One region of the Streptomyces sp. NPDC058274 genome, then DNA from elsewhere that is predicted to be linked to it. Evidence: riboswitches for the same ligand, from Rfam matches in the RefSeq annotation. Region 1 holds a riboswitch; each other region holds the start of a gene.
What was found. Region 1 has a riboswitch for thiamine pyrophosphate ahead of ACFVYF_RS08345 (purine-cytosine permease family protein). Riboswitches for the same ligand answer to the same signal wherever they lie in the genome.
Positions count from the first base shown of each region.

Region 2: it holds a riboswitch for thiamine pyrophosphate, as region 1 does, so the genes downstream of both, thiO (glycine oxidase ThiO) here and ACFVYF_RS08345 (purine-cytosine permease family protein) in region 1, are expected to answer to the same signal.
Region 3: it holds a riboswitch for thiamine pyrophosphate, as region 1 does, so the genes downstream of both, thiC (phosphomethylpyrimidine synthase ThiC) here and ACFVYF_RS08345 (purine-cytosine permease family protein) in region 1, are expected to answer to the same signal.
Region 4: it holds a riboswitch for thiamine pyrophosphate, as region 1 does, so the genes downstream of both, ACFVYF_RS29655 (thiamine ABC transporter substrate binding subunit) here and ACFVYF_RS08345 (purine-cytosine permease family protein) in region 1, are expected to answer to the same signal.

Region 1 is NZ_JBHVXW010000003.1:233,520-240,575, forward strand. It holds gene ACFVYF_RS08320 (MDR family MFS transporter) at 1-466, opposite strand, end outside; gene cobF (precorrin-6A synthase (deacetylating)) at 636-1,406, opposite strand; gene ACFVYF_RS08330 (DUF309 domain-containing protein) at 1,515-2,042, opposite strand; tRNA gene ACFVYF_RS08335 (tRNA-Pro) at 2,158-2,231, shown strand; gene lexA (transcriptional repressor LexA) at 2,349-3,023, opposite strand; TPP riboswitch at 3,266-3,360, shown strand; gene ACFVYF_RS08345 (purine-cytosine permease family protein) at 3,350-4,774, shown strand; gene thiD (bifunctional hydroxymethylpyrimidine kinase/phosphomethylpyrimidine kinase) at 4,771-5,622, shown strand; gene ACFVYF_RS08355 (ArgE/DapE family deacylase) at 5,933-7,056, opposite strand, start outside.
Region 2 is NZ_JBHVXW010000001.1:434,508-441,563, reverse strand. It holds gene pknB (Stk1 family PASTA domain-containing Ser/Thr kinase) at 1-1,409, opposite strand, end outside; gene ACFVYF_RS02000 (thiazole synthase) at 1,553-2,347, opposite strand; gene thiS (sulfur carrier protein ThiS) at 2,351-2,551, opposite strand; gene thiO (glycine oxidase ThiO) at 2,548-3,705, opposite strand; TPP riboswitch at 3,703-3,816, opposite strand; gene ACFVYF_RS01985 (hypothetical protein) at 3,869-4,228, shown strand; gene ACFVYF_RS01980 (NAD(P)/FAD-dependent oxidoreductase) at 4,274-5,500, shown strand; gene ACFVYF_RS01975 (Rv2175c family DNA-binding protein) at 5,707-6,078, shown strand; gene thiE (thiamine phosphate synthase) at 6,171-6,827, shown strand; gene metF (methylenetetrahydrofolate reductase [NAD(P)H]) at 6,968-7,056, shown strand, end outside.
Region 3 is NZ_JBHVXW010000002.1:213,270-220,325, reverse strand. It holds gene ACFVYF_RS05450 (IclR family transcriptional regulator) at 1-751, shown strand, start outside; gene ACFVYF_RS05445 (SsgA family sporulation/cell division regulator) at 850-1,287, shown strand; gene ACFVYF_RS05440 (YibE/F family protein) at 1,525-3,126, opposite strand; TPP riboswitch at 3,198-3,354, shown strand; gene thiC (phosphomethylpyrimidine synthase ThiC) at 3,347-5,176, shown strand; partial or broken gene ACFVYF_RS05430 (VWA domain-containing protein) at 5,583-7,009, shown strand.
Region 4 is NZ_JBHVXW010000019.1:43,654-50,709, reverse strand. It holds gene pyrH (UMP kinase) at 1-406, shown strand, start outside; gene frr (ribosome recycling factor) at 576-1,133, shown strand; gene ACFVYF_RS29665 (phosphatidate cytidylyltransferase) at 1,133-2,269, shown strand; gene rlmN (23S rRNA (adenine(2503)-C(2))-methyltransferase RlmN) at 2,381-3,487, shown strand; TPP riboswitch at 3,569-3,674, shown strand; gene ACFVYF_RS29655 (thiamine ABC transporter substrate binding subunit) at 3,754-4,836, shown strand; gene ACFVYF_RS29650 (ABC transporter permease) at 4,953-6,560, shown strand; gene ACFVYF_RS29645 (ABC transporter ATP-binding protein) at 6,560-7,056, shown strand, end outside.

The DNA of each region.
Region 1 (7,056 bases):
CGATCGCGCCCTGGTACTTGCCGCGCTCGCGCAGCGGGATCACATCGGCGATCAGGGCCATGGCCGTGACCATCAGCCCGCCGGCGCCGATGCCCTGCATTCCCCGCCAGGCGATCAGCAGCGACATGTTCGTGGCGAGACCGCACAGGAACGAGCCGGTGATGAAGATGATCGCCGACGCCTGGAAGACCAGCTTGCGGCCGAAGAGGTCACCGAACTTGCCGACCAGCACCGTCGCCACGGTCTCCGCGAGGAGATACGCGGTGACCACCCAGGACATGTGCGCGGCGCCGCCGAGATCCGACACGATGGTCGGCAGGGCCGTGCCCACGATCGTCTGGTCGAGGGCCGCGAGCAACATGCCCAGCATGATCGTCACGAAGACGATGTTGCGGCGCCGTGAGTCCAGCACCGGGGGCTCGGGCGCCGGGGCTGCGGGCGGCGCGGATTCCTCTGTGGTCGTCACAGGGTCACCCTCACATCGGGGCAGGGCGTGTGCATGCCGGGAGATCCGCCCGGCGTACGTGAACGCCGGTACCTGTCCGGTCGATCACGGTGAAGGGGAAGCCGCGGCGCCTTGGCAGTCGGATGTACGTGCCACACTCCGCGTCTCCGCCGTGATCGACGGACACGCCCTAGCCCCGCGGACGCCTGCGCAGCAGGTAGGTGTCCATGATCCAGCCCTTGCGCTCCCGGGCCTCCGCGCGCAGGCGCTCGATGCGGGGGGCCGCCTCGGCTATCGGCCCCGAGGCGAGGATCTCGTCCGGGGTGCCGATGTAGGCGCCCCAGTAGATGTCGATGTCCTGGTCGGCGTACGCCCGGAAGGCCTGGTGGGCGTCGAGCATCACCACCACGTCGTCCACGCCCTCGGGGAAGCCCTCCGCCAGGCGGCGCCCGGTGGTGATCTGGACGGGGCGCGCGACCCGGTTGAGTCCCGTGCGGTGCCTGGCGACGAGGGCCGAGACACTGCTGATCCCCGGAACGACGTCGTACGTGAACGCGACCGTGCCCCGGTCGAGGATCTCCTCCAGGATGCCGAGCGTGCTGTCGTACAGCGCGGGGTCGCCCCAGACCAGGAACGCGCCGCTGCCGTCCTCGCCCAACTCCTCGGCGATCAGCCGTTCGTAGAGGGCGGCGCGGGCGCTGCGCCAGTCACCGACGGCGGGGGAGTAGGCCGCGCCCCCGGCGGCCCGGTCGCGATCCGGGTCGCGCGCCTCGACCAGCCGGTACGCCCCCTCCGGCAGATGCGCGTCGAGGATGTCACGGCGCAGCTGGACGAGGTCGGACTTCACCTCGCCCTTGTCCAGGATGAAGAACACGTCCGTGCTCTTCAGCGCCTTGACCGCCTGCAGGGTCAGCTGGTCGGGATCGCCCGCCCCGATTCCGATGACATGAATCTTTCGCACGCCCCGAGTCTGCCCCACGCCACTGACAGCCGGTCTATCCGGGTTCGCTCCCGCGCAGTCGCGGTGCCCACGCCACGGCGTCGACCGCCGTACCGTCCCGCTCCGCGACTATCCGGGTTCGCTCCCGCGCAGTCGCGGTGCCCACGCCACGGCGTCGACCGCCGTACCGTCCCGCTCCGCGACCCCCGCCAACCTCCGCGCCCAGTCCGCCAGTTCCGCCAGATCCATCCCGTACGGACTGTCCTGTCCGGATTCGGCGGCCCACTGCTCGGTGGCGTCCGCCCCGCGTCGCAGCAGCCGGGCGCCGCCCGTCGTGTTCCCCCGGGCCGCATGGGTCAGCCCCACCGCGAGCTGGGCCAGCCCGCGCCACAGCGCGCGCTCGTCCGCCGGGCCCGACTTCCAGGCGTCTTCGAAGACCTCGTGCGCGTGGAACGGCTTGCCCGCCGCCAGCAGCGCCTGCGCCTCGACGACCGTCTCCGCGGGACTGCGTACGACCCCTTCGGGCTGCCGCTCCACCCCGTCCGTGCCGTACGGCAGGGGCCGGCCGAGACCGTCCCGGGGACGGGCATTGCGTGCCCGTCCCTCCGCGTCCCGGTCGCGTCGGCCGTCCGTCCCGGCCCTGGGAGTCCCGTTCATGTTCCGATTGTCCCGCGCCGGCCCCGGTGCCGCCCCCGCGCCCCCGGCGGACCGGCCCGTGGTGTGCGGTAAAGTGCTGTTCGCGCGATCACGCGGTTCACCGCGGCGAGCGCACCGGGACGTGGCGCAGCTTGGTAGCGCACTTGACTGGGGGTCAAGGGGTCGCAGGTTCAAATCCTGTCGTCCCGACGGTGCGAAGGGTCTTCGCGGGCGAGAGCCCGCGGGGGCCTTTTCTCGCTTGCACCGCTCCCGCGTGGCCGCCGTGTCCCCGTAGCCGCCGCCGGCGGGTCAGGCCCCCTGTCGCCGCTACAACTGGCGCATCAGGCCCACCACTCGGCCCAGGATCACCGCGTCCTCGCCGGGGATCGGCGCGTAGGCGGAGTTGCGCGGCATGAGCCACACCTGACCGTCCTGCCGGCGCAGCTGCTTGACCGTGGCCTCGTCCTCCAGGAGCGCGACGACGATGTCGCCGTGATCGGCGCTGTCCTGGCGGCGGACGGCCACCACGTCGCCGTCGCAGATGGCCGCCTCGATCATGCTGTCGCCGCTCACGGTCAGCGCGAAGAGATCGCCGTCGCCGACTATTTGGCGCGGCAGCAGGTAGACGTCCTCTATCGCCTCTTCGGCCAGGACGGGCGTGCCCGCGGAGATGCGGCCCACCAGTGGTACTGCGGCCGGCTCCGGCCCGCGCTCGGCGTCCAGACTCGGCGCCCAGCTGGGCCGTACCTGATACGCGCGGGGCCGGTGCGGATCGCGGTACAGGACGCCCTTGCGCTCCAGCACCGACAGCTGGTGGGAGACCGAGGAGGTGCTGGCCAGCTCGACCGCCTCGCCGATCTCGCGCATCGACGGCGGGTAGCCCTGCCGAGCCACCTCGGTCCTGATGAACTCGATGATGGCCTGCTGGCGGCCGGTCAGCTCGCCCTCCACCGACCCGGTCCCGGGCGGCCGGCCGCGGCGTGCCCGCGCGAGGTTCTCCACCTGCGCCCCCTCTGTTCAAGATCCCGTCAGGGCGTCACCATAGCCCGCCCTCCCGGACAAAGGGAACGTCGTCCGCGTATCACGGTATTCACACCGAGGCGTCCCTCCCGAGGCGCACTTCGGGACCGTGCGGCGCGGCCGTGACCCGCCGCACCGGCCCGGTCACCGTCCGCGGACCGTGCTCGGCCACTGTCCACCCCCACCACCTGGACGTACGCGCGCGCCGGGCTATCCTGGCCGGCGTACCGGACACGGGGTGCCCCGCACGAGGGCTGAGATCACACCCGTCGAACCTGAACCAGTTAGGACTGGCGGAGGGATGTCTCATGTCATGGCCGCATGCCCGCGGTGAGGTGGCCGTCGGGGCCCCACAGCGCGTCTTCGACGGGCGGATGCCCGCCGCTCCCGGTGATCTGCGGGTCGAGGCCCGTGGCATCGCACCCGTCCCCGAGGACGCGCGGTACGGCAGCCCGGCCCGGCTGTTCACCGTGTGGTTCGCCCCCAACCTGACCATGACGGGCGTGTTCACCGGCACCGTCGGCGTCGCGCTCGGCCTCGACTTCGCCACCGCCCTCACCGCCGTCGTCCTCGGCACCCTCCTGGGCGCGGTGCCGACCGCGTACCTCGGCACCTGGGGCAGTCAGACCGGTGCGGGGCAACTCCCGCTCGCCCGGCTGGCGTTCGGCCGGGCCGTCGCGGTGCCGGGCGCCCTGCAGTGGCTGTCCTCGATCGCCTGGGACGCGCTGATCGGCCTGTTCGGCGGGGACGCGCTGGCCCAGCTGTGCGGCTGGCCGTTCTGGCTGGGCGTCCTGGTCGTGATGGCCGCCCAAGGAGCTCTCGGTGTCCTCGGATACGAGGCGATCCACCGGCTCCAGACCGTGATGACCTTCGCCCTCGCCGCCGCCTTCGCCGCGCTGACCGCCAAGCTGCTCAACGGCAGCCACCCGACCGCCGTCGCCACGGTCCACGGCGCCGACCGGGCCGGCGCGTTCGTCCTGACCTGCACCATCGCGCTGAGCCTCGCGCTGTCCTGGGCCCCCTACGCCAGTGACTTCAGCCGGTACCTCCCGCGCACCGCGTCCCGGCCGCGGATGTTCTGGTGCACGCTGCTCGGGGTCAGCGTGTCCTTCGTGGCCGTCCAGGCGCTGGGCCTGTGGGGAGCGTCCGTCTTCACCGACCAGACCGCCGGGGGCGTCGACACCCTGCTCGGCGGCGGTGTCCTCGGTGCGTTCGGCCTGCTCGCCGTCGCGCTCGCGGCCCTGTCCAGCAACGCCATGAACGACTACAGCGGCTCGCTGGCCCTGCAGACCATGGGGGTGCGCCTGCCGCGCCCGGTCGCCGCCGCACTGGCCGCCGTCCTCGGCTTCCCGCTCGTCCTGTGGATGCACGCGGCCGACACCACCACCCGCTTCCAGAACGTGCTGCTGCTCGTCGGCTACTGGATCCCGGGATTCGTCGCGATCGTGGCTGTCGACTGGCTCGTCCGCGCCCGGGCCCGCGCCGGCGCCCCGGTCGACCTGGCCGCCGAGAGCGCCCGCCCGCAGCCATGGTGGCCCGCGCTCACGGCGTTCGTCGTCGCCTTCGCCGCCGCCGTCCCGTTCATGAGCACCAGCCTGTACGTGGGTCCGGTGGCCGACGCCCTGCACGGCGCCGACCTCGCCTACGGGGTGGCCTTCGTCGTGGCGCTCGCCGTGTACGCCCCGCTGCGCCTCGGCCTCGGCCGCGGTGCCTCGAAGGAGGCCCGGGTATGACCCAGCCCGCCCACTCGCCGGCCGCCGCGACCCCCTCGGTTCCGGCAGCCTCCGTCGCGCCGCCGCGCGTCCTGACCGTCGCCGGATCCGACTCCGGGGGCGGCGCCGGCATCCAGGCCGACCTGAAGACGATGCTCGCGCTGGGCGCGCACGGCATGAGCGTGCTGACCGCGGTCACCGCGCAGAACTCCCTCGGCGTCCAGGGGGCGTGGGAGCTGCCGGCCGAGGCGGTGCGGGCGCAGTACCGCAGCGTCGTGGACGACATCGGCGTACAGGCGGTGAAGACCGGCATGCTGGCCTCGCCCCTGCTGGTCGAGACCGTCGCCGAGCTGCTCGCGGACACCGCCGCACCCGTGGTCGTGGACCCGGTGAGCGTCTCCAAGCACGGTGACCGGCTGCTCGCCGACGACGCGCTGGACGCCGTACGAACCGTACTGCTGCGGGTCGCGACGGTGGCGACCCCGAATCTCGACGAGACGGCGCAGCTCACCGGCGTCTCGGTGACGAGTGAAGGCGACATGCGCCGGGCCGCGGAACGGCTCCTGAAGTTCGGGCCGCGGTGGGTGCTCGTGAAGGGCGGTCATCTGCCGGGCGAGGCCGTGGACCTGCTGACCGACGGCAGCGAGGAGCACTGGCTGCGGGCCCCGCGCCACGACAACCGCCATACACACGGCACGGGTTGCACCCTGGCCTCCGCGATCGCGGTCGGCCTGGCGCAGGGGTATCCGGTACCGGAGGCGGTACGCCGGGCGAAGGAGTACGTCACGGGTGCGATCGCCGCGGGCTTCGCCCTGGGCGCGGGCCTGGGCCCGGTCGACCACGGCTGGCGGACCCGCCCGGGCCGGTGACGTCCTGCGTCCGCACTCGGTCGTCGCGGTGGGCCGGGCGCGGGCCCGGTCGACCACGGCTGGCGGACCCGCCCGAGCCGGTGACGTCCTGCGTCCGCACTCGGTCGTCGCGGTGGGCCGGGCGCTTCCCGCCGGCCGGTCCCGGTGGGCCGGGCGCTTGTCCGGGCGGCTCCCGGTGGGACCGGGCGTCTCGGGCTCCCGCGGTTCAGGCGGGCCGGGGCCGCTTCCCTGTTACCGGGTTCCCGAGGCTTCGGTGAGCGGCCGTCTCCTGTTAGCGGGTTCCCGAGGCTTCGGTCACGGCCGCCTCCCGTTACCGGGTCCCCGCTTTCCTGAGCGCCGTGAGGACCAGCGTGCGGGTGACGGCGACGGTTTCGGCGAGCGATACGCGTTCGCCGGGGCCGTGGGCGAGGCGCACGTCGCCGGGGCCGTACTGAAGCGTCGGTATGCCGGCCGCCGCGTAGAGCCGCAAGTCGCTCCCGTACGGCGCGCCGCGCTCCCGGGGGCCGGGGGAACCGGAGGCGTCCGCGTGCGCGGTGCCGACCACCTCACGCAGCGGATGCCCGGGGGCGAGCCTGCCACTGGCGAACTGCCCGCCGGTCCAGGAGACGACGGCCGGATGGTCGCGCAGCCACGGGTCGTCCGCGCACGCCCGGGCCACGCACTGCTCGAACTCGGCGCGTGCCGCGGCGGGTTCCTCACCGAGCCGCAGCCCCAGTCGCCCGTCGGCGACCAGGAGGCCCGGCACGCTGCTGGCCCAGTCCCCGGCCCGCAGCATGCCGACGGACAGGCAGTAGGGGATGGGGTATTCGGCCATCAAGGGGTCCGGCACCTTGTTGCGTACGACCTCCAGCCGGGCGAGCGCCGCGCCGATCGGCGTGTAGGCGTCGATGGCGCTCACACCGGCGTCCCGGGTGCTCGCGTGCGCGGACCGGCCGGGCACGGTGACACGGAAGGTCAGGGCGCCCGCGTTGGCGGTGATCAGGGTGCCGCCGGTCGGCTCGGTGATGACGCAGGCGTCACCGCGGTGTCCGCGGCGCAGGGTCCCGAAGGCGCCGAGCCCGCCGTCCTCCTCGCCGACGACGAAGTGGCCGGTCACGCTGCCGCCCAGCCGTACTCCACAGGCGCGGATCGCCGCCAGCGCGGCGATGTTGGCGACGACACCGGCCTTCATGTCGCAGGCGCCCCGGGCGTGTACGACATCCCCGCGCACCCTCGGCACGAACGGGTCGCCGGCCCACTGGGTGAGGTCGCCGGGCGGCACCACGTCGACATGGCCCTGGAGGATCACGGTCGGGCCGTCCGCCGCGCCCGGCAGCGTCGCCACCAGGCCCCACGCCTCCTCCCGCGGCACCTCCGTGCCCGGGAAGTCCGGGTCGGAACGCAGGGTGGCCAGGTCCATCGGCCACAGGTCGACGTCCAGGCCCAGCCGGTCGA
Region 2 (7,056 bases), on a different contig from region 1:
CCCGGCGCCAGGCCCTTGTCCTTCAGCTGCGCCTTGGCCTCGCTGAGGGAGGAACCCGCCACATCGGGCACCTTCACGGTCTCCGGGCCCCTGGAGATGGTCAGGGTCACCCCGTCGTTCTCCCGGATGCGGGCGCCGACCCCGGGGTCGACCGTGCTGACCGTGCCCCGCTTCACCGTGTCGCTGTAGGCCTGCTTGACCTGTTTGACGTCCAGGCCCGCCTTTGTGAGCCGCTCCCTCGCCTGCGCCTCGGTCTTCGCCAGCACGGGCGGGACCTTGGTGAACTGCCCCGAGTTGATGTACCAGACACCGGCGCCGAGGCCGAGCGCCAGCAGCACCGCCGCGATGATCGCGAAGAGCCCGCGGCGGGGCCGGGTCCCGCGGCGCCGCGGAGGCGGCGGCGGGCTCTCGAAACGGCTGGTCCGGTTGAGTACGGCCGCGTCGTCCTCGTTCACGGGCAGCGGCCGCTGCCCGGACAGCGAGCGCGGGATCACGCTCGTACGGTCCTCGGCGTTGTCGTGGTCCGGGGTCAGGGCCTTCGGCGGTACGGCGTCGAGCTGCTCGGGGCTGAGCCCGGCGCGCGCCTCCAGCACCTGCGCGAGCAGCGCCACGGCGTCGTACGGGCGCACCTCGGGGTTGCGGGCGGTGGCGGAGGCGACCAGGTCGTCGAGCGCGAAGGCCAGCCCCGGCACGACGGCCGACGGCGCCGGCACGTCCGCGTGCAGGTGCTGGTAGAGCACCTGGGCGGGGGAGTCGCCGGAGTGCGGCTTCTCGCCGGTGAGCATTTCGTAGAGCACGACCCCGCACGCGTACACGTCGACGCGGGGGTCGGCCGTGCCGTGCTCGATCTGCTCGGGAGCGAGATACGAGACGGTGCCGAGCACGGACCCGGTCGTGCTCGTGACCGTGTCCACCGCGCGGACGAGCCCGAAGTCCGCCACCTTGACGCGGCCGTCGTCCCCTATGAGGACGTTCTCCGGCTTCATGTCGCGGTGCACGAATCCGGCGCGGTGCGCGGCCCCCAGCGCGGCGAGCACCGGCTCCAGGATGTCGAGCGCGGCCCGCGGCTGCAGCGCGCCCCGCTCGCGCAGCACGTCACGCAGGGTGCACCCGGCGACGTACTCCATGGCCAGATAGACGTACGACCCGTCCGTCCCCTGGTCGAAGACCTGCACCACATTGGGGTGCGCGAGCCGTGCCACCGACTTGGCCTCACGGATGAAGCGCTCGACGAACGAGCCGTCGGCGGCCAGCGCCGGGTGCATCACCTTGAGCGCGAGCACGCGGTCGAGGCGGGTGTCCAGGGCCCGGTAGACCGTGGCCATCCCGCCGACCGCGATCCTCGCGTCGACGCGATAGCGGCCGTCGAGCACGTGCCCGACGAGCGGGTCCTGAAGGGTCGTATCCACGCGGGTGAGTCTACGATCCGTCACCGACACACCGCCCGTTCGGCCGATACCGGCGCATGACTGCAGCCGACCTGTGACGGACCTGTCCCACCCCGACGGGGAACCGCGGCCGCCGAGGGTGGGACATCTCTCAGTGACAGGGTCTAGAAGGCGGGCCGCTCCGGATCCAGCCGGGCCATGCCCTCCGCGGGGGAGGACGCCTCGGCGAAGTGCCGGCGCGGAATGCGTCCCGCGCGCCGTGCCAGACGCCCGCCCTCGACCGCGTGCCGCATGGCCTCCGCCATCAGGACGGGCTCCTGCGCGCGGGTCACCGCCGAGGCGAGCATCACACCGGCGCATCCCAGTTCCATGGCGAGCGCGGCGTCGGACGCGGTGCCGGCACCGGCGTCCAGAATGACCGGCACGCGTGCGTGCTCCACGATCAGCTGGAAGTTGTGCGGATTGCGGATCCCGAGCCCGGAGCCGATGGGCGAGCCCAGCGGCATCACGGCGGCGCAGCCGACGTCCTCCAGCTTCCGTGCCAGGACCGGGTCGTCGTTCGTGTACGGCAGCACGGTGAAGCCGTCGTCCACGAGCGTCTCGGCGGCGTCCAGCAGCTCGATCGGATCGGGCAGCAGCGTGCGCTCGTCGGCGATGACCTCCAGCTTGACCAGGTCGGTGCCGAGGGCCTCGCGGGCCAGGCGAGCGGTCAGCACGGCCTCACCCGCGGTGAAACAGCCCGCCGTGTTCGGCAGCACCCGGATGCCGAGCCTGTCGAGCACGGAGAGGACCGAGCCGTGCGCCGCCGGGTTCACGCGCCGCATCGCGACCGTCGTCAGCTCCGTGCCGGACGCGACGAGCGAGCGTTCCAGCACGTCGAGGCTGGGGGCGCCGCCGGTGCCCATGATCAGCCGGGACGAGAAGGTCGTACCGCCGAGGACGAAGGGATCGTCGGCCATGGGTCAGCCTCCTTGGACGGCGGTGAGGACTTCGACGCGGTCACCCTCGGAGAGGGACGTGGACGACCACCGCGCGCGTGGGACGACGGTTTCGTTGAGCGCGGCGGCGACGCCGGACGGGGCCGGGGTCAGGGTCGAGACGAGCGTGTCGAGCGCGGTGCCCGCGGCGATCCGCTGCTGTTCGCCGTTGACGATGATGTTCATGCGGGCTGCTCCGTGAGGGCCGTGCTGAAGCGCTTGGGGGTGAAGGGGCGTGCCTCGGCCGGGAGTTCACCGGTGGCGAGTACGTGGGCCATGGCGTCGCCGGTCACGGGCGTCAGCAGGACGCCGTTGCGGAAGTGCCCGGTGGCCAGCAGGAGGCCGTCGAGCTCGGTCGGGCCGAGCAGCGGCGCGTTGTCCGGCGAGCCGGGGCGCAGACCCGCCCGGGTCTCGGTGAGCGGCAGTTCGGTGATCCCGGGGACCAGCTCATGGGCGTCGCGCAGCAGCTCGTACACGCCGCCCGCGGTCACCGTCATGTCCCAGCCCAGCTCCTCGCTGGTGGCGCCGACGACCAGCTCGCCGTTCTCGCGCGGCACCAGATAGACATGGCTGCCGCGGACGACGGCCCGCACGGTCCGGCTCAGGAAGGGCGCGTACCGGCCCGGCACGGTCAGCCGCAGCACCTGCCCCTTCACCGGCCGCACGGGCGGCAGTACGGCGTCGGGGACCCCGGCGAGCCGCCCGCTGAGGCTGCCCGCGGCGAGGACGACGTGGCCCGCCGAGAGTGCGGTGCCGTGCGCGGTGCCGATGCCCGTGGCCCGGTCCCGGGCGACGGAGAGCCGCTCGGCCCAGGTCCGGTGGAAGACGACCCCGGCGCGCTCGCATGCGGTGACCAGGGCCCTGGCCAGCCGGCGCGGGTCGATCTGGTGATCGCCGTCCACCCGCAGGCCGCCGCGCACCCCGGGCGCCAGCAGCGGCTCCAGGCGGCGGCACTCGCGGCCGCTCAGCCACTCGGACTCCAGGCCCGACTGGCTCTGCAGGGCGTGCAGTTCGCGCAGATGGGCCCGGTCGTCGGCGTCGAGCGCGACGGCGAGCGTGCCGCACTGGCGGTAGCCGAGGTCCAGGCCGGTCTCCGCGGTCAGCTCGGCCACGAAGTCCGGATAGCGGCGCGCGGAGGCGAGGTTGAGCCCCAGCAGGGTCTGCTCGCCGTAGTGCAGTTCGGTCACGGCGGCCAGCATCCCGGCGGCCACCTGCGCCGCTCCGCCGCCCGGTTCCGGGTCCACGACCGCGGTGGAGAACCCGCGCTGAGCGGCCCGCCAGGCGGTCACCAGACCGATGATTCCGCCCCCGATGACCAGGACGTCTGAGGTACGCGACATGGGCGTCCAGCCCCTCCCTTCGCCGGCATGACCCGGATCAGGTTCGTACGGTCGGAGGCCGTCCCAGCCTCCCTCTCAGCCCGGTGCGTCCGGGCTCCCGCGTGTGCTTTACGTTGGCCAGCCTAGCCCTTCGTCTCGAACCTCAGTAGAGGAGCCTCCGCGCATGGCCCGTTCGCTCGACGGTCTCGTCCTGGCCCCGGTCGCCGACCAGGCGCCGGGTCAGGTCGGCACCCGCACCCGGTTCACGTACCACGAGAAGGACGGAGTGATCTGGGCCGAGTACGCGGGCGGTGATGTCGTACGTGGTCATCTCGTGGGTAGACGGGAGGGTGACCGGCTCGACTTCCGTTACGTGCAGCTGAAGCACGACGGCACGACCTCCTCCGGGCACTGCGTGTCCGCGGTCGTCGAACTGGCCGACGGCCGGGTGCGCCTGGAGGAGACCTGGCAATGGGAATCGCAGGCGGGCAGCGGGACGAGCGTGGTGGAACAGATCCACGAGAAGTGTGGAACAGGTCACTGAGCACGTCCCCTGACTGACAATTTGTCAGGTGTCTAAGGTGATCAGGTGAGCGAGCAGACGCAGGCGCAGGAGCGGACCGCACGACGGGTCGTCGTCGTGGGCGCGGGCATGGCCGGGGTGCAGACCGCGGTCGCCCTGCGGGAACAGGGCTTCACCGGCAGCGTGACCCTGATCGGCGCGGAGCCGCACCAGCCCTACGACAGGCCGCCCCTGTCCAAGGCCGTGCTGCTCGGCAAGTCGGAGGGGTCCGCCTTCGACGTGGACTTCGAGGGACTGGGCATCGAACTGCAGCTCGGCCGCGAGGCACTCGCCGTGCGCCCCGGGGACCACGAGCTGGACACCGACTCCGGTCCGGTGCCGTACGACGTCCTCGTCCTCGCGACGGGTGCCGAACCGATCCGGCTGCCGGGCACGGAGGGCGTGCCGGGGGTCCATCTGCTGCGCACCCTCGACGACGCCGAGCGGCTGCGTCCCGTGCTCGCCCAGCAGCACGACATCGTGGTCGTGGGAGCGGGCTGGATCGGGGCCGAGTTCGCCACGGCGGCGCGTGAGGCCGGCTGCGCGGTGACCGTCGTCGAGGCCGCCGACCGGCCGCTGGCCGGAGCGCTGCCCGCCGAGGTGGCCGCGCCGATGGCCGCCTGGTACGCCGACAGCGGTGCCACGCTGCGCACCCACGCGCGCGTGGAGCGCGTCGAGCCCGGCGCGGTGATCCTGGACGACGGTTCGCGGGTGCCCGCTGGCGCGGTCGTCGTGGGCATCGGCGCCCGCCCCGCGACCGCCTGGCTGGCCGGCTCCGGGATCACGCTCGGCGCCCACCGCGAGGTGCTGGCCGACGCCCATCTGCGCACTTCCGCGCCGGATGTGTTCGCGGTCGGCGACTGTGCCTCCTTCCCCTCGGGGCGGTACGAGGGGCGTCTTCTGGTCCACCACTGGGACAACGCCCTGCAGGGGCCGCGCACGGTGGCGGCGAACATCATCGGCGAGGCCCCGGCGGCCTACGACCCGGTTCCGTACTTCTGGTCCGAGCAGTTCGGCCGCTTCGTGCAGTACGTCGGCCATCACGCCCCCGCCGACACGACGGTGTGGCGCGGCGACCCGACGGGGGCGGCCTGGACGGTCTGCTGGCTGCGGGAGGGCCGGCTCGTCGCGCTTCTCGCGGTCGGCCGCCCCCGGGACCTGGCCCAGGGCCGCAAGGTCATCGAGGCGGGGATCCCCATGGATCCGGAACTCCTCGCGGACCCGGCGCGGCCACTGAAGGCCGCCGCGGCCTAGGCACCTGGGGCCGTCCGGCGGATCTTGCGGTTCCGTTCCGTTGGTCCGGTTGCGGTGGTTCCGTCCGGCGGTTCCGTCCCGGCGGTGCCGGGAAAGAGGGCTGACCCCGCGATCCACCGCACGATCCACCGGACAGGCACTATCCGTCACCCCAGGTCGGAGGGGTCTGGCTTCCGACTGTCAGTCCGGGATGGCAGGCTTGTCCTGTGACCGAGATTGACGCAAAGATCGATGCTCTCGTCCCCGCCTGGCTCACCCTCCCCGACATCGCCGAACAGTTCGGCGTCGAGGTGACCCGCGTCCGGCAGCTGGTCAGGGAAGGCCAGCTGATCGCCGTACGCCGTGGTGAGAACCGCGCGCTGCACGTCCCCGCCGCATTCATCGACGGGGCCGAGCAGAAGGTCGTCAAGGGCCTGACCGGCACCCTGACGCTCCTGCGGGACGACGGCTTCTCCGACGAAGAGATGCTCGAGTGGCTCTTCACCCCCGACCCGACCCTGCCCGGCACCCCCGCGCAGGCTCTGAGCGAGAATCGCGGCACGGAGGTGAAGCGCCGCGCCCAGGCGCTCGCCGTCTGATCCGACAACCGTCCGGCGTACGGACCACGGCTCGCCGCTCCACCCGGCCGCCGCGGTCCGTACGTGCCACCGACCACGGGGGACATACCCGCATGCCCGAGACCGCCGCCACCGCCCGCCGACAGCTCGCCGACGCCCGGGTCTACCTGTGCACGGACGCCCGTAAGCGCCAGGGCGACCTCGCCGAGTTCCTGGACGCGGCCCTGGCGGGCGGGGTCGACATCGTGCAGCTGCGCGACAAGGGCATGGAGGCCGCCGAGGAGCTGGAGCACCTCCAGGTCTTCGCGGACGCCTGCGCCCGCCACGGCAAGCTCCTCGCGGTCAACGACCGTGCCGACGTCGCCCATGCCGTCGGCGCCGACGTGCTGCACCTCGGCCAGGGTGACCTCCCCGTCCCCGCCGCCCGCGCGATCCTCGGCGAGGACGTCCTGATCGGCCGCTCCACGCATGCCGGGCCCGAGGCCGCGGCCGCCGCCGTCCAGGACGGCGTGGACTACTTCTGCACGGGCCCCTGCTGGCCCACCCCCACCAAGCCCGGCCGTCACGCCCCCGGCCTCGACCTGGTGCGGCACACCGCCTCGCTGGGCACCGACCGCCCCTGGTTCGCCATCGGCGGCATCGACCTCGGCAATCTGGACGAGGTGCTCGAAGCGGGCGCCCGCCGCGTCGTCGTCGTGCGGGCGATCACCGAGGCGGACGACCCCGCGGCGGCGGCCGGAGAGTTCGCGAAGCGGCTCCGGGCGGCTTGACCAGCTCGCACAGCGGTTCCGGCGGCGTAAGGCGCCGGAGCTTGACGCTGCGTGTCCGAAGGGTGGACAAGAAGTCGACAAATCGGACAAATCTCATCGGTTCGGTTGGGGGACCGGCGTCCCCTGGCTAACCTGCGGATATGGCCCTCGGATCTGCCTCCACCAGGACTGATCGCGCACGCACCGTGCGCGACATGCTCGCGACCGGCAAGAAGACGTACTCGTTCGA
Region 3 (7,056 bases), on a different contig from region 1:
GCACCCCACGACCCTCATCGGGTCCGTGCAGCGGGCGATGCGGCTGCTGGAGGCGGTCGCCGCGCGCGAGGGTGGGGCGCCCGCGAAGCAGCTGGCCCGCGAGGCCGGGCTCGCGCTGCCCACGGCGTACCACCTGTTGCGCACCCTGGCCCACGAGGGCTATCTCCACCGCGAGAAGGGGTTGTTCTTCCTCGGTGAGGCCGCGGAGCGGCTGAGCAGCAGCGGAGCACAGCAGAAACGTCGCAGCATGGTGAACGAGGCGCTCGCCAGGTGGCGCGATCTGATCGGTGCCCCCGTGTACTACGCGGTCTACCGCGCGGGCGAGATCGAGGTCCTGTCCGTCGCCGACAGCCCGGCCAATCCGGCTGTCGAGGAGTGGGCGGACTTCCGGGAGACCGGTCACGCCCATGCGATCGGCCAGTGTCTGCTGTCCCAACTGGACGAGGACGCCCGCCGGGACCACCTCGCCCGTTACCCGGTCCAGTCCATCACTCCGTACACGGTGCGTGACGAACGCACCCTGTTGCGGCGCCTGGAACGCATGGGGCGGATGGAACCAGTCGTGGAACGACAGGCATATGCGCTGGGAACCGTCTGCGCCGCGATTCCCCTCACCGCGGGCACAACTGCCGCGACCGTGGCCATTTCCCTGCCCTTTCACCAGGCCGAGCGGCTGCTTCCCGCGGCACGGCAATTGCAGGCCGAGATCGGCAGCCTGCTAAGAACACTCACGATCTCTATCAGCATCTGAAAACTCACTCCTTGTGATCTGCCGTGTACTTTCTGCAAGATGCCACCAGCGTCAGGGGACGATTCCTGGCCAGTCGACGGCAAACCACGGGGTAGGCGATGCGCGAGTCGGTGCAGGCAGAGGTCATGATGAGCTTTCTCGTGTCGGAGGAGCTCTCCTTCCGCATTCCGGTGGAGCTGCGATATGAGACCAGTGATCCTTTTGCCGTGCGGCTGACTTTTCATCTGCCCGGTGATGCGCCGGTGACCTGGACATTCGGGCGGGAGTTGCTGATCGACGGCGTGGGCCGGGCCTGCGGCGACGGGGATGTGCGGATCGCGCCGGCGGACCCGGAGGCATTCGGCGAGGTGCTGATCCGGCTTCAGGTGGGCGGCGACCACGCGCTGTTCCGGTCCGGTACGGCACCGCTCGTGGCGTTCCTCGACCGCACGGACAAGCTGGTGCCGCTCGGGCAGGAGTGTTCCCTCGCCGACTTCGACACCCACCTAGACGAGGCGCTGGACCGCATCCTCGCGGAGGAGCAGAGCGCGGGCTGAGACGCGGCGCGCGCCTGAAGTGGCGTAACGCTTCCTCACCCTTGGGTCGGTGCAGTACCGCTCGCGTTCAGAGGGTCCTGTGCCGCTCTCACGACGGGGTCTGATCCGCTGCCGCTCCCACGACGGGGTCTGATCCGCTGCCGCTCCCACAGCGGGGTCTGATCCGCTACCGCTCCCACGACGGGTCTGATCCGCTCCCGTCCGGGCAGGCCCAAGAGTCCCGCGGGCCCGGAGGCTTCAGTGCTTGCGTCGGCGGCCCTTCCCGCTGCGGGCCGGTGTCCGGGCAGCCGCGGGCGCCGGAACCGCCGTGCCGCTCGGGCGGTCCGCGGAGACGACCAGGGCCGCCAGGGCCGTGGTCACGGGTACGGACGCCACCAGGCCGATCGAGCCGACCAGGGTGCGCACGATCTCCTCGGCGACCAGCTCGCTGTTGGCGACCGTGCCGACGCTGCTCTGCGCGATCGAGAAGAGCAGCAGCAGGGGGAGGGCCGCACCCGCGTACGCCAGGACGAGGGTGTTGACGACGGAGGCGATGTGGTCGCGGCCGATCCGGATGCCCGCCCGGTACAGCCCGCGCCACCCCATCGTCGGGTTGGCCTCGTGCAGCTCCCAGACCGCCGACGTCTGCGTCACCGTCACATCGTCGAGCACACCGAGCGAACCGATGATCACGCCCGCGAGGAGCAGACCGCTCATGTCGATGGACGGATACAGGCCATGGATCAGGCCGGTGTTGTCGTCCACATTGCCGGTCAGCGCGGCCCAGCCGATGAACGCGGAGCCCAGCAGGCCGATCAGCACCAGCGAGAGCAGCGTGCCGACCACCGCCACCGACGTACGGGCCGACAGTCCGTGGCACATGTAGAGGGCGATCAGCATGATGGCGCTGGCGCCGATCACCGCCACCACCAGGGGGTTCGAGCCCTGCAGGATCGCCGGCAGGATGAAGAACGTCAGGATCAGGAAGCTGACGGCGAGCGCGATCAGCGCCATGAGACCGCGCATCCGGCCCACCACCACGACGGCCAGCGCGAAGATCCCGGCGAGCACCGCCATGGGGATCTTGCGGTTCACGTCGGTGACCGAGTACTGCAGGTTCTTGGGCGCGGACGGCTCGTACGCGACCACGACCTTCTCGCCCTGGTGCAACTGGCGTGACTGGTCGGGCTGGACGATCTCCGTGAACGTACGGCCCTTGTCCTTGCCGGTGTCGATCCGGATCGTCGCCTTCTTGCAGTCGCCCGTCGCCTGCTGCTGCGCCGAGGAGCCCTCGGGCGTGGAGGTGTCACCGGTCGGGGTGTCCCCCGAGGCGTTCACGGACTTGCAGTCCACCTGGTCGACTCTGGTGACCGTGGCCTGCTGGCTCTGCCGGTCGAAACCGACGCCGGTGCGTTCGTGCGAGGGAGCGCCACCCGGCCAGAATACGGCCAGGCCGACGACGACCGCGGCCGCGAAGGGAATCAGGACGGCTGCGATGACCTTGCGCAGGTGCTTGGAGACCGGGGCGGCGGGGCCGTGGCTGTGCGAGTGGCCGTGTCCGTGACCGTTGCCGGGGCCGTGCGCGTCACCGGATCCGGATCCGGATCCGGATCCGGAACCTGAGCCGGAACTGGAGCCTGAGCCGTGCCCGCCGCCGTTCCCAGGGCCGTGGCCACCGTCCGGCCGGTGCCCGTGCCCCTGCCCGTGACCGTCGCCGGGACCACCGTGCCCATGTCCGTCGCCGGGACCACCGCGCCCGTGCCCCTGCCCGCCGCCGGGACCCCGTCCCTGCCCGTCGCCCGGACCCCGTCCACGCGGCGGCTCGGACGGTGGAAACGAGGGCTGCTGCGTCGTGGTCACCGACCGATCATCGCAAGAACGGCAGGGGCCCTCTGTTCACCGCGCCAGATATGACGCTAGCGTGGAGGCACCTTTGCACACGCGGGAGCTCGGAGCACCGGGCTGAGAGGGCGCTGACCTTCGTCTCAGCGATGTTTCACATGAAACATCGGCAGACGGAACTCGCTGCGTCGACCGCCGAACCTGTTACCGGGTAATGCCGGCGTAGGGAGTAGGTCTCATGACCATCAAGGACGTACGCACGCCTGCCTCCAGCCAGACGGACGGGGCGAGCGCTCCGGCCGGCGACGGTGGGGCACCCGCCCCCACCGAGAGCGGCGAGGCCGGGAAGTCCATCGGCTGGCACAAGGCATACGTCGAGGGCTCTCGCCCCGACCTGCGGGTGCCGGTCCGTCAGGTGCACCTCACCAACGGGCAGTCGGTCACGCTGTACGACACCTCGGGCCCGTACACCGATCCGACCGTCGACACCGACGTACGCAGGGGGCTGGCCCCGCTGCGCGAGAACTGGATCATCGCCCGCGGTGACACCGAGGAGTACGCGGGCCGTCCGGTGCGCCCCGAGGACGACGGAATCAAGCACACCTCACCGCGCGGGGGGCTCAGGAACCTCGACGCGGTCTTCCCGGGGCGGCCGCGGCAACCGCGCCGGGGGCGCCCCGGGGAGGCCGTCACGCAGCTCGCGTACGCCCGCCGCGGGGAGATCACGCCCGAGATGGAGTTCGTGGCCGTCCGGGAGAACGTCGACCCCGAGGTCGTACGCGAGGAGATCGCCGCCGGTCGCGCGGTGCTGCCCGTGAACGTCAACCACCCGGAGATCGAGCCGATGATCATCGGCAAGCGCTTCCTGGTGAAGGTCAACGCCAACATCGGCAACTCGGCGGTCACCTCTTCCATCGAGGAGGAGGTGGACAAGATGACGTGGGCGACCAAGTGGGGTGCCGACACGGTCATGGACCTGTCCACGGGCCGCAACATCCACACCACCCGTGAGTGGGTACTGCGCAACTCCCCCGTGCCCATCGGCACGGTGCCGCTGTACCAGGCGCTGGAGAAGGTCGACGGCCGCGCCGAGGAGCTGACCTGGGAGATCTACAAGGACACGGTCGTCGAGCAGGCCGAGCAGGGCGTGGATTACATGACGGTGCACGCGGGCGTGCGCCTGCCGTACGTGCCGCTCACCGCGAACCGCAAGACCGGCATCGTCTCGCGCGGCGGCTCGATCATGGCCGCGTGGTGCCTCGCGCACCACAAGGAGTCGTTCCTGTACGAGAACTTCGAGGAGCTCTGCGAGATCCTCGCCGCCTACGACGTCACGTACTCGCTCGGCGACGGGCTGCGGCCGGGGTCGATCGCGGACGCCAACGACGCCGCGCAGTTCGCGGAGTTGAGGACGCTCGGGGAACTCAACACGATCGCGAAGCGTTTCAACGTGCAGACCATGATCGAGGGCCCGGGCCATGTCCCGATGCACAAGATCAAGGAGAACATCGACCTTCAGCAGGAGATCTGCGAGGAGGCGCCGTTCTACACGCTCGGCCCACTGACGACGGATGTGGCGCCGGCGTACGACCACATCACCTCCGGCATCGGCGCCGCGATGATCGCCTGGTGGGGTACGGCCATGCTCTGCTACGTCACGCCCAAGGAGCACCTGGGCCTGCCCAACCGTGACGACGTCAAGACCGGAGTCATCACCTACAAGATCGCCGCACACGCGGCCGACCTCGCCAAGGGGCACCCCGGCGCTCAGGACTGGGACGACGCGCTGTCCGACGCCCGTTTCGAGTTCCGCTGGGAGGACCAGTTCAATCTGGCCCTCGACCCGGACACGGCACGGGAGTTCCACGACGAGACCCTCCCGGCCGAGCCCGCCAAGACGGCCCACTTCTGCTCGATGTGCGGGCCGAAGTTCTGCTCGATGAAGATCTCCCACGACATCCGCCGCGAACACGGCGGTTCCCAGGTGGAGATCGAGGAGGGCATGGCGCAGAAGTCCAAGGAGTTCGCGGCCGCGGGGAACCGGGTCTATCTGCCGCTGGCCGACTGACCGCTGGAACGGCGGTGTTCCCCGGGGATTTCCGACCGGGGAGCACCGCCATCCTGCACGCGGAACCGCCGCGTTTCAGTGGCGCTGGGCATTCCGCAGACGCTCGATCTGCTTTTCGAGCAGGTCGGTGGGGAAGAATGCGGGACTGCCGCCCACCTTCATCGTGTCAAACGTCGCGATGGCGGTACCGACTCGCACGACGACGTATCGATCGATCCCTGGGAATTTCCTGTCCGACGTATCGATCGATCCGTGGGACCTTTCTGTCCGGCCCGCCCGGCGTACGGCCGCCTGCGTTCCGGTGCTGCTTAGGGGGTGTCCTGGGCGTACCCGACACGGCGGGCGACCTCAATCGAGAGGTCGGGAAGGTGTCCTTCGGCTCTGCCGGGTCGGCAGACTGGTGGGCATGACAGCCAGGTCGATGAGCAAGGGTGCCAACCTTTCCGTTCGTTCCGGTACGGTGCGCGCCGAGCTTTCTTGGTCCGCTGGACCCGGTGTGCCCGATGCCGATGCCTCGGCGCTGCTGCTGACCCCGGCCGGCCGGGTGCGTGACGACGGTGACTTCGTCTTCTACAACCAGCCTCACCACGCGTCCAACGCCGTAAGGCATCTCGGGAAACAGACGGCTTCCGGGGTCACGACGGACACGATCGAGGTGGACCTGCGTTCAGTGGAGACGGCTGTCGAGCGGGTCGTGCTGTGCGCGTCGGCCGACGGCGGGACGTTCGGTCAGATGTCCGGACTGACGATGCGCCTGCTCGACGCCGGGACGCAGGTCGAGCTGGCCCGGTTCGGCATGGAGGCCACGACAGAGACGGCGTTCATCGGCGGCGAGTTGTATCTGCGCGGCGACCAGTGGAAGTTCCGTGCCGTCGGGCAGGGGTATGCCTCCGGGCTCGCCGGGCTGGCCACGGACTTTGGTATCAGCGTCGATGAGGATCAGCCTCCGGCCGCGTCCAGTGTGCCGACGGCGCCAGTGGGGGCACCTCTCGCTCCGGCCCCGGCCGCACCTCCCGCTCGTCCCGTCGCGCCACCCGCCGTCCCGCCCGTGCCGCCTCCCGGTCCCCAGCGGAGCGCCGGCGAGGAGCGGCTGCCCGTGGACATGCGCAAGCGTCTGTCGCTGCGCAAGGAACAGGTGGCGGTCAGTCTGCGCAAGCACGGAGCGGTCGGCGTCACGGCGCGCGTCATTCTCGTACTCGACGCTTCCGGCTCCATGTCCTTCCTGTACTCCAAGGGCGTGATGACCGACGTCGTGGAGCGCATGGCGGCGGTGGCGGCGCAGTTGGACGACGACGGAGAGATGCAGGCCTGGACCTTCGCCTCGCAGGCGGCCCGGCTGCCTGATCTGCGGCTGGGTGAGCTCCCCGACTGGCTGGCCCTCCACGTCCGGGTCGGTGAACTGAGCCTCTTCCGCCGGAGCAGGAAGCCGAAGAAGGGCCTGCGACCGGGTCAGGTGGACATGCGGACGGTCGGCATCCAGAACGAGGAACAGAAGGTGATCGCCCAAGTCCGTGCGTACGTCGCCGAGAACCCGGCCGCCGGCCCACTCTGGTGCTCTTCTTCTCCGACGGAGGCGTCTACCGCAACGCCGAGATCGAGCGCGAGCTTCGGGCAGCGGTGGACGAGCCGATCTTCTGGCAGTTCGTGGGTCTGGGGCGGTCCAACTACGGCGTGCTGGAGCGGTTCGACACCCTTCCGGGCCGCCGCGTCGACAACGTGGGGTTCTTCGCCGTGGACGACATCAGTACCGTCCCCGACCCGGAACTGTACGACCGGCTGCTGTCCGAGTTCCCGGCCTGGATCACTGCCGCCCGTCAGGCGGGCATCTGGTGATACGGCCGTGGCGGATGGTCCTTGTGTGACCTCTAGGACCTCTGGGA
Region 4 (7,056 bases), on a different contig from region 1:
CGCCGAGCCCTACATCCCGCTGCGCGCCGTGCGGCACCTGGAGAAGGGCCGTGTGGTCATCTTCGGTGCCGGCATGGGCATGCCGTACTTCTCCACCGACACCACCGCCGCCCAGCGTGCCCTGGAGATCGACGCCGCGGCGCTGCTCATGGGCAAGAACGGGGTGGACGGTGTCTATGACTCCGACCCGAAGACCAATCCCGGGGCCGTCAAGTTCGACTCGCTCAGCTATGGCGAGGTCATCACCCGTGATCTCAAGGTCGCCGACATGACCGCCATCACGCTGTGCCGGGACAACAAGCTCCCCATCCTGGTCTTCGAGCTCCTGGCGGAGGGCAATATCGCGCGGGCCGTCAAGGGTGAGAAGATCGGCACACTCGTGGGTGACCAGGACAGCCGGGCCTGACCGGGGACGCACCCTGACGGGGGCTCACCCCGCCGGGGACGGACCCTGACCGGGGGATGGACAATGTCCTGCCGGTCCGCAACCGTGCAGGAACAAGACGCGACGCAGCCGGCCGCCGACCCCGACGAGGAACAGCTGCCGGGCCTACTCAGACACGCAGGAGCAAGTGGTGATCGAAGAGACCCTCCTCGAAGCCGAGGAGAAGATGGAGAAGGCCGTCGTGGTCGCCAAGGAGGACTTCGCCGCAATCCGCACCGGTCGTGCGCACCCGGCGATGTTCAACAAGATCGTGGCCGACTACTACGGCGCACTGACGCCGATCAACCAGCTGGCCTCGTTCTCGGTGCCGGAGCCGCGCATGGCCGTGGTGACCCCGTTCGACAAGAGCGCGCTGCGCAACATCGAGCAGGCGATCCGCGACTCCGACCTGGGCGTCAATCCCAGCAATGACGGCAACATCATCCGTGTGACGTTCCCGGAGCTGACCCAGGACCGCCGCAAGGAGTACATCAAGGTCGCCAAGACCAAGGCCGAGGACTCCAAGATCTCGATCCGTTCCATCCGCCGCAAGGCCAAGGAGACGATCGACAAGTTCGTCAAGGACGGCGAGGTCGGCGAGGACGAGGGCCGCCGTGCCGAGAAGGAGCTCGACGACACCACCGCGAAGTACGTCGCTCAGGTGGACGAGCTCCTCAAGCACAAGGAAGCGGAGCTGCTCGAGGTCTGATGAACGACTCTTCCTGGGGCGCGCCGCCACAAGCCGGGTACTGGGGGCCTTCCGACCAGGGGCCTGTCCAGGGGGCCGCCCCGGCGGGTCCCGCGTACGATGCGCATGACGCCCAGCAGACTCGCCCCATGCCCATCGTGCCCGACGTACCCGCACACGGCGGAGACCAGGACGACGACCGGGGGGCCGCTCGGCTGAGTGGCCCCTTGTTCCGCGACGACACACCGCAGACGGCGTCCTACGGGACGCCGTCGCACAACCAGCCGAGTCCGCAGGAGCCCATGCCCAGCGCCCACCAGCCAGCGCCCGCGCCGCAGAAGAAGAGTGCGGGCCGGGACCTGGGTGCGGCCATAGGGGTGGGCGTCGGGCTCGGTGCCGTGATCATCGCGTCGTTGTTCATCGTCAAGGCCGTGTTCGTCGGCGTGATCGCCGTCGCCGTGGTGGTGGGGCTGTGGGAGCTCACCTCACGGCTCGAGGAGCGCAAGGGCATCAAGGCGCCCCTCGTGCCGCTGGCGATCGGCGGCGCGGCGATGGTCGTCGCCGGTTACGTCCGGGGCGCCGAGGGCGCGTGGGTGGCGATGGCGCTCACCGCGCTGGCCGTCCTGGTCTGGCGGATGACCGAGCCGCCCGAGGGCTATCTCAAGGACGTCACCGCCGGGGTCTTCGCGGCCTTCTACGTGCCGTTCCTGGCGACGTTCGTGGCGATGATACTCACGGCCGACGACGGTCCGCGGCGCGTCCTGACGTTCCTGCTCCTGACGGTCGTCAGCGACACCGGCGCGTACGCCGTCGGCTGGCGCTTCGGCAAGCACAAGCTGGCGCCGCGCATCAGCCCCGGCAAGACCCGCGAGGGGCTCGTCGGAGCGGTCACCTTCGCGATGGCCGCGGGTGCGCTGTGCATGCAGTTCCTGATCGACGACGGCAGCTGGTGGCAGGGTCTGATCCTCGGGCTCGCGGTCGCCGCCAGTGCCACGCTCGGTGACCTCGGCGAGTCCATGATCAAGCGGGACCTCGGCATCAAGGACATGGGCACGCTGCTGCCGGGGCACGGCGGCATCATGGACCGGCTGGACTCGCTCCTGCCGACGGCACCGGTCGTGTGGCTGCTGTTGGTGATCTTCGTGGGCTCCGGCTGATCTGCACGCGTGACATCTCCGTACGTCGCTGACCTGCAGTTCTCGAGTGAGAGGCCCGCTGTCCACAGGGCGGCGGGCCTCTCTTCGTATGTCTGCGACACTGGAAGGGTTATGCCGAAGCCCGGAGAACTTACTTTCGTCGCCCCCCGCGGAGCCAAGAAGCCGCCGCGGCACCTTGCCGATCTCACGCCCGCCGAGCGTAAAGAGGCGGTTGCCGCGATCGGTGAGAAGCCGTTTCGCGCCAAGCAGCTCTCGCAGCACTACTTCGCGCGGTACGCGCACGACCCCGAGCAGTGGACGGACATCCCGGCCGCCTCGCGAGGGAAGCTCCAGGAAGCGCTGCTGCCCGAGCTGATGTCCGTCGTCCGGCACATCAGCTGTGACGACGACACCACCCGCAAGACCCTGTGGCGGCTCTTCGACGGCACGCTCGTCGAATCCGTGCTGATGCGCTACCCGGACCGGGTCACCATGTGCATCAGCTCGCAGGCCGGCTGCGGGATGAACTGCCCGTTCTGCGCCACCGGCCAGGCCGGGCTGGACCGGAATCTGTCCACCGGCGAGATCGTGCACCAGATCGTGGACGGCATGCGGGCCCTCAGGGACGGCGAGATTCCCGGTGGCCCCGCGCGGCTGAGCAACATCGTGTTCATGGGCATGGGCGAGCCGCTCGCCAACTACAAGCGGGTCGTGGGCTCGATCCGGGCGCTCACCGACCCCGAGCCCGATGGTCTGGGGCTCTCGCAGCGTGGCATCACCGTGTCGACCGTGGGCCTGGTGCCCGCGATCCACCGGTTCTCCGACGAGGGCTTCAAGTGCCGGCTCGCCATCTCCCTGCACGCGCCGGACGACGAGCTGCGCGACACCCTGGTCCCCGTGAACACGCGGTGGAAGGTGCGCGAGGTGCTGGACGCCGGCTGGGAGTACGCGGCCAAGTCGGGGCGCCGGCTGTCCATCGAGTACGCCCTGATCCGCGACATCAACGACCAGGCATGGCGTGGTGACCGGCTCGGACGGCTCCTCAAGGGCAAGCCCGTGCACGTGAACCTGATCCCGCTGAACCCGACGCCCGGCTCCAAGTGGACCGCCTCGCGGCCCGAGGACGAGAAGGCGTTCGTCGAGGCCATCGCGGCCCACGGCGTGCCGGTCACCGTCCGGGACACCCGCGGCCAGGAGATCGACGGCGCCTGCGGGCAGCTGGCGGCGGCGGAGCGCTAGGGCGCGGGACCGTAGCGTAAGGGAGCCACCGGCCGCGTTCCCGCACGGGAGCGGTAGTCTGGCTGGCGTACGTACATCTTCATATTCCGACAGGGGAGCGCCACAGCGCTGAGAGTGCGGCACAGGCCGCAGACCCTCTGAACCTTGCCCAGGTCATTCTGGGTAGGAAGTTCGGTCGTTACTCAAGCTGTTGCGCCCTGCCCGGGAACTATCAGAGGTTCCCGGGCAGGGCCGCGTCTCTTCCTGGTCATCCCAGGAGGAATTCAGTGAGCACCACCAAGAGGTTGACGGCGGCGGTCCTCGCCACCGGTCTCGGGCTCGTCACGCTCTCCGCGTGCGGCTCGTCCGACGACGAGGCCGGCTCCGGGTCCAAGACCGTGACCCTCGTCAGCCATGACTCCTTCGCCGCCTCGAAGAGCGTGCTCAAGGCGTTCGAGAAGGAGTCCGGGTACAAGGTCAGGGTCCTCAAGGACGGCGACGCCGGGCAGGCCGTCAACAAGGCCATCCTCACCAAGGACAACCCGCAGGGCGACGTCTTCTTCGGCGTCGACAACACCCTGCTGTCCCGCGCCCTGGACAACGGACTCTTCCAGCCGTACGCGGCCAAGGGCCTGTCCGCCGTCTCCGCGGACGTCCAGCTCGACAAGGCGAAGCACCGCGTCACGCCCATCGACTCCGGTGACATCTGCGTCAATTACGACAAGCAGTACTTCACCGACCACAAGCTGGCCCCGCCGCAGTCCTTCGACGACCTGGTCAAGCCCGCGTACAAGAACCTCCTCGTCACGGAGAACGCCTCGACGTCCTCCCCCGGCCTCGGCTTCCTGCTCGGCACCGCCGCGCGGTACGGGGACACCGGCTGGCAGGGCTACTGGAAGAAGCTCAAGGCCAACGGCGTGAAGGTCGTCGACGGCTGGGAGCAGGCCTACAACGACGAGTTCTCCGGTTCGGCCGGCGGCAAGAAGGCGAAGGCCGACCGCCCGCTGGTCGTCTCGTACGCCTCGTCGCCGCCCGCCGAGGTCATCTACGCCGATCCGCGGCCCAAGACCGCGCCGACCGGGGTCGCCGACGGCACCTGCTTCCGGCAGATCGAGTTCGCGGGCCTGCTGAGCAACGCGAAGAACGCGGCGGGCGGCAAGGCTCTCCTCGACTTCCTGATCACCAAGAAGTTCCAGGAGGACATGCCGCTGAACATGTTCGTGTACCCGGTGGTCGAGGGCGCCCGGGTGCCGGCCGAGTTCACCGAGTTCGGGCCGGCCGCCAAGAACCCCGAGACACTCACCCCCGGCACCATCGCCGACCACCGTGACCAGTGGGTCAAGTCGTGGACCTCACTCGTACTGAAGTAGCGACCCGGCCGCCCGGGAAGTCCCGGAAGCCCCCGAAGCGCGGGGAGCCCGGACAGCCCGGGGCGCCCCGCGCGCGCAGGGGACTCTCCCGCGGCGGCGCGGCGCGCCTCGGGCTGATGGCGCTGCCCGTCGCGTTCTTCGCGGTCTTCTTCGCGTACCCGGTGGCGGCGATCGTCGGCCGAGGGCTCAACGTCGACGGGGTCTGGCGGTTCGGGCGGATCGGCGAGGTGCTCGCGCAGTCCGGCATCCGGCACGTCCTGTGGTTCACCACCTGGCAGGCGTGCGCGTCGACCGCGCTGACGCTGCTGATCGCGCTCCCCGGCGCGTATGTCTTCGCGCGCTTCGAGTTCCGGGGCAAGCAGGTGCTGCGGGCGGTGGTCACCGTCCCCTTCGTGCTGCCGACCGTCGTCGTCGGCACCGCCTTCCTGGCGCTGGTCGGCCGGGGCGGGCTGCTCGACGAGCTGTGGGGCGTACGGCTGGACACCACCGTCTGGGCCATCCTCCTCGCGCACGTCTTCTTCAACTACGCGGTCGTGGTCCGGACGGTCGGCGGTCTCTGGGCGCAGCTCGACCCGCGTCAGGAGGAGGCCGCGCGGATGCTCGGTGCCTCCCGGTTCGCCGCCTGGCGCAAGGTGACCCTCCCGGCTCTCGGGCCCGCCCTCGCCGCCGCCGCCCTCATGGTCTTCCTCTTCACCTTCACCTCGTTCGGTGTGGTGCAGATCCTCGGCGGCCCCACCTTCTCGACCCTCGAGGTCGAGATCTACCGGCAGACCTCGGAGATCTTCGATCTCTCCACCGCCGCCGTGCTGACCATCGTCCAGTTCGTGGCGGTCGGCGCGATCCTCGCGGTGCACGCCTGGACCGTACGGCGCCGGGAGACCGCCCTGCGTCTGGTGGACGCCTCGATGACCGCGCGCCGGCCGCGCGGGGCCGGGCAGTGGGCGCTGCTCGCCGGGGTCCTCGCGAGTATCGCCGTCCTGCTCGTGCTGCCCCTCGGGGTGCTGGTCCAGCGGTCCCTGGACACCCCCGGCGGCTACGGGTTCGCGTACTACCGGGCCCTCACCTCCGAGGACGGCGGCATCTTCCTGGTGGCGCCGATCGAGGCGATCGGCAACTCGCTCCAGTACGCGCTCGCCGCCACTGCCGTCGCCGTGCTGATCGGCTCTCTCGCGGCCACCGCCCTCACCCGGCGGGCGGGCCGGCTGGTCCGCGGGTTCGACGCGCTGCTGATGCTGCCGCTCGGCGTCTCGGCGGTGACGGTCGGCTTCGGGTTCCTGATCGCCCTGGACGAGCCGCCGCTGGATCTGCGGTCCTCCTGGATCCTGGTGCCGCTTGCGCAGGCGCTCGTCGGTGTCCCGTTCGTGGTCCGTACGATGCTGCCCGTCCTGCGTGCGGTCGACGAGCGGCTGCGGGAGGCGGCGGCCGTGCTCGGGGCGTCGCCGTGGCGGGTGTGGCGCGAGGTCGATCTGCCGATGGTGCGGCGGGCGCTGCTGATCGCGGCCGGGTTCGCCTTCGCCGTCTCACTGGGCGAGTTCGGGGCGACCGTCTTCATCGCGCGGCCCGACCGACCCACGCTGCCGGTCGCCGTGGCCCGGCTCCTCGGCCGCGCCGGCGACCTCAACTACGGTCAGGCGATGGCCCTTTCGACGATCTTGATGGTGGTGTGCGCGGTGGCGCTGCTGGTTCTGGAGCGCCTGCGGACCGACCCGACGGGGGAGTTCTGATGACCAGGCTCACGAAGGAGCGGGGTGCCCTGCTCGGTATCGAGGCGGCGACCGTGCGGTTCGGCGGGCGGCCCGTGCTCGACGCCGTCGGCCTCGGCGTCGCCGAGCACGAGATCGTGTGCGTGCTCGGACCGAGCGGCAGCGGCAAGTCGACACTGCTGCGGGCGGTGGCGGGACTGCAGGCGCTCGACGCGGGCCGGGTCCTGCTCGACGGCCACGATCAGTCGGGGGTGCCCGCGCATCAGCGGGGCGTCGGGCTGATGTTCCAGGACCATCAGCTCTTCCCGCAGCGGGACGTCGGCGGCAACGTCGCTTTCGGGCTGCGGATGCACGGCGTCGCGAAGAACGAACAGGCCGTACGGGTACGGGAGTTGCTGGAGCTCGTGGGCCTGCCCGGCGCCGCGTCCAGGGCCGTCGCCTCCCTGTCCGGCGGCGAGCAGCAGCGAGTGGCGCTGGCCCGCGCCCTCGCACCGCGTCCCCGGCTGCTGATGCTGGA